2 regions of the Pseudoalteromonas sp. MMG022 genome follow, and region 1 is predicted to be linked to the other one. Evidence: predicted binding sites of a transcription regulator. Region 1 holds the regulator's gene; the other holds the start of a gene.
The links. Region 1 encodes sigma-54, which starts transcription at its own class of promoters, with help from an activator protein. Its sites were predicted from a motif close to GTTGGCACGNNNNTNGNNT; they were not measured.

Region 1 (2,210 bases):
ACATGATTGTTGGCCTTGTTCCAAGTGACCATGGCACGGTTTGTATTAACGATCATGATATTACGCTATTGCCTATGCATAACCGAGCCCGCCTTGGTATAGGTTATTTACCGCAGGAATCATCTATTTTTAGAAAGCTAACAGTGTACCAAAACTTGATGGCAATTCTAGAAACGAGGAACTCACTAAACAAAGAAGCCCGAGAGCAGGTTTTAAACGAGTTATTGGATGAGTTCAACATCCAGCATATTCGTGACAGTTTAGGTATGGCTTTATCTGGAGGTGAGCGCCGTCGTGTTGAAATTGCTCGCGCTTTAGCCGCAAATCCAAAATTTATCCTCCTAGATGAGCCTTTTGCTGGTGTTGATCCCATTTCAGTGTTAGATATAAAGAAAATAATCGAACATTTAAAAAATAGAGGTATCGGTGTACTTATTACCGATCACAATGTTCGAGAAACCCTTGATGTATGTGAAAAAGCCTACATAGTATCACATGGTGAACTGATCGCATCTGGGACGCCTGAACATGTTTTGGCGGATCAAACAGTAAGAGATGTCTACCTTGGTGAACAATTCAGGCTATAGTTAATATACGCTTGGTCACAACAATAAAATAGAGAATAAGAAGGATTGTTAAAGGTACATGAGGCAATCGTTACAGCTGCGCATGGGGCAGCAACTTACCATGACACCGCAATTACAGCAGGCCATTCGTTTGCTGCAATTGAGTACGCTGGATCTACAACAAGAAATTCAAGAAGCGCTGGATAGCAACCCCCTTCTTGAAATAGAAGAGTCTGATTCCGATTCTGAGCTTGATAGTGATGCTCAAGAAAAAAATGGTAAAGATAATAGCCAGGACGATGCAAGCCAAGATCAGGACACCTATGAAGCAGAGGCCGTTAGCGACTATGAAATGGACTCTGATGCGGCGCTGAGCAAAGATACCGTCAGCGATGAATTGGCCATGGATGTTACTTGGGATGAGTACATGAGTGCCGCCCCTGCAGCCAGCAGCGGCCCTATGCCTGAAGACGAAACCGTTTATCAAGGCGAAACCACTGAAACCCTTCATGAATACTTAATGTGGCAACTTGAGCTCACTCCTTTTAGTCCAACGGATCATGGCATCGCTGTCGCAATCGTAGAGGCAATTGATGATAACGGTACTCTGACACTGAGCACCGAAGATATTCTAGAGAGCCTTAATGACGGCAATACTGAAGAGCTTATTGAACTTGATGAAGTAGAAGCAGTACTAAAGCGTATTCAATTGTTCGACCCAGTCGGTATTGGTGCACGCAGTTTGCAAGAGTGTCTCTGCATTCAGTTAAACCAATTTGACCCAAAAACAACACCTTGGCTCCAAGAAACCAAAATGATACTCAACGAGCACATTGATCTTTTAGCGAGCCGAGATTATCGCACCTTGATGAAAAAGACCAAGCTCAAGGAAACTGAGCTCAAAGAAATTATGACGTTGATTCATTCGCTCAATCCAAAACCCGCAGCGAGTATTATTCGGGAAGAGTCAGAATATGTAATCCCAGATGTATCAGTTAAAAAAGTCAAAGGTCGCTGGGTTGTTGAGTTAAATCCCGATTGTATGCCAAAAATCAGAGTGAATGATCACTACGCGGCAATGTCACGCTCAGTGAAATCCAGCACAGACAGTCAGTTTATACGCTCACATCTTCAAGAAGCTAAATGGTTCATTAAAAGCTTAGAAAGCAGAAATGAAACTTTAATGAAAGTTACTAATTGCATTGTGCAACAACAACAGGCATTCTTTGAACATGGCCCTGAAGCAATGCGGCCTATGGTGTTAAATGATGTAGCTGAAATGGTAGAGATGCACGAGTCAACCATCTCTCGAGTTACGACTCAAAAGTATATGCATACACCTAGGGGCATTTTTGAGTTGAAATACTTCTTCTCAAGCCATGTGAGTACAGAAAACGGAGGAGAGTGTTCATCCACTGCGATTCGAGCACTTATCAAAAAGCTAGTAGCTGCAGAAAATACCGCGAAACCATTAAGCGATAGTAAAATAGCAGATATCCTAGCAGAGCAAGGAATAAAGGTGGCCCGACGCACCATAGCCAAATATCGGGAGTCGTTAGCCATTCCACCGTCCAATCAGCGTAAGAGCTTGATTTAGACGTAATACCAAAGAAGGAAAATGCTTATGCAACTAAATTTAACTGG
Region 2 (2,210 bases), on a different contig from region 1:
TTATTGGAGGAATTGGCATCAATAGATGGGCTGACGGAGCTGCCAAATCGTCGTTTGTTTGATGAGCACCTAGCGCAACAATGGCAGGCTTGCCATTCGTTGGGTAAGACGCTAGGAATTGTATTAGTCGATATAGACTACTTTAAGGCTTACAACGATGTGTATGGCTACGGTGCTGGGGATGAATGTTTGATCAAAGTTGCCCGCTCTTTGAAAGCAACAGTAGATGCTCAGCAAGGGTTTATTGCTCGCTTCGATGGGGTGCGGTTTGCAGTTGTATTGGCTGGATGCTCGATTGAGCAGGTTGAAGCGTTATCTCATCTGATGCATGACGCAATAGATAAGTTACTACTACCTCATAAGTCTTCCCCCATCTGCGCGCATGTAAGTATTAGCACAGGTATGGTGTTAGTAGAGAAGGAGTTTTCATTTGGGGTGGCGAAATGTTTGCAATACGCTGATAACGCTTTGATGCAAGCTCACGTCAATCAAGAGCGTATGGTGTTGCTTATGAGGTGAGTCATGCTCACCTCATAACGTGGTTTACAGTATTTCTGACATCGCCGCGCTACCAAAACCAATCAACTTGGCATCTTTGAATACCAAAGGAGTACACTCATCTTTGGTCACTTTTCCGTCGGAATGTCTACTGTTAGTGGCAAAATAAAGCACCTGATACACGCTATCGCCCTTTTTGACTAATTCAGTGAAGTCAGGCGTATTGAAGGTATTTAAAACATGTTGGTAGTCGGCACCAATACTTAGCTCTGAGATTTTTTCACGGTTATTTTTTTGTGTTTTTTGCCAGTTGCTGTGCCCAGCCCAATTATGGTCAACTTCACCATCAGATACGGCTACAATACAGCCTGTTAGTAGGGGAGTGGCCAGTGCAGAGATTAAAAGTAATTTTTTCATTTTTTATTTGATCCTTAAAAAGACGTACCTGCATCTAAGCAATTTAATTGCCAACTTTAAAAGTTGTTATATATTAGGGTGTTATGGATTGGCCTGAGAAGTTCTGTGTCAAAAAGGCTAATCATTTTGGTTTAATTCATCATAATTTGGTTAATTAGATTACTCTATTGAGTTGCTCACCACAGTTAAAACTTTGAATATTATCAGCAATATTTTGCACAAGTCGTGCGATAGACTCTTTGCTGGCCCATGCAATATGTGGAGTGAGAATTAAATTACGCGCATGGTACATCAGCAGTGGGTTGTCGCTTTGTGCAGGTTCTTGAGACAGGACATCAACGGCCGCACCTGCGAGCTGATTGTGACTAAGTGCCTTAACCAGTGCTGCTTCGTTAACTATGCCGCCTCGCGCAGTGTTGATTAATACACAGCTTGGTTTGAGTGTGGCAAATTCTCGCTCATCAAATAAGTTGCGGGTTTGATTCGTTAAGGGGCAGTGTATTGAGATGATATCAGCCTGCTGTATTGCTTGCTCAAACGGCACGCGTCCTGCTCTGATGGTTGGGCTGTCACGTTGTTCGGCGATAATCACCTGTGCCCCAAAGGCTTCGGCAACTTTTGCTACCGCCTGGCCCAATGCGCCGTACCCAATAATAGTAAATTTTTTACCTGCAATTTCACTGATTGGGTGGTCCAGCCGGCAAAACATATCACTTTTTTGCCACAGCCCGTGATGACAATCTTGGATATATTGATGAACGTTACCCATCAAGTTGCCCAGCAGCGTAAATGTATGTTGAACGACACTGGGCGTCGAATATCCAGCAACATTTGTCACTGCAATGTTTAGCGCCTTGGCGGCATCAAGACTGATGTTGTTAGTGCCTGTGGCAGCAACACAAATGAGCTTGAGTTTGGGTAGCTGAGATAAAGCATCGGCATCCAATACTACTTTATTGCTAATTACCACATCAGCATCAAGACAGCGTGCGACTATGTCCTGTTTTTCTGTGTTGTCATAAATTTTTAGATCACCGCAACGCTCTAACGGCTCTAACGGTGTATTTGCGAGGGTTTGTGCATCAAGGATAACTATGTTCATAACTTTTCTCAAAAAGGCTTGACCTTGGTGTTTACTCTAAGGTTTATACTGTAACACAAATAGGGAGGCACAAATGAAAATTGGTGAAATGGCAAGATTGTTAGGTGTATCTACAGATACGCTGCGTTATTATGAGCAACATGGATTACTGTCGCCAAGCGAGCGTAGTGACTCTGGGTATCGCCTTTACAAT

Region 2: the regulator sigma-54 is predicted to act here: its motif matches at 952-970, upstream of L1070_RS15040 (DUF3192 domain-containing protein).

The regions. Positions count from the first base shown of each region.
Region 1 is NZ_JAKFZQ010000004.1:105,299-107,508, reverse strand. It holds gene lptB (LPS export ABC transporter ATP-binding protein) at 1-587, shown strand, start outside; gene L1070_RS04925 (RNA polymerase factor sigma-54) at 646-2,163, shown strand; gene hpf (ribosome hibernation promoting factor) at 2,191-2,210, shown strand, end outside.
Region 2 is NZ_JAKFZQ010000017.1:51,066-53,275, reverse strand. It holds gene L1070_RS15045 (diguanylate cyclase) at 1-519, shown strand, start outside; gene L1070_RS15040 (DUF3192 domain-containing protein) at 544-915, opposite strand; gene L1070_RS15035 (D-2-hydroxyacid dehydrogenase) at 1,070-2,017, opposite strand; gene zntR (Zn(2+)-responsive transcriptional regulator) at 2,091-2,210, shown strand, end outside.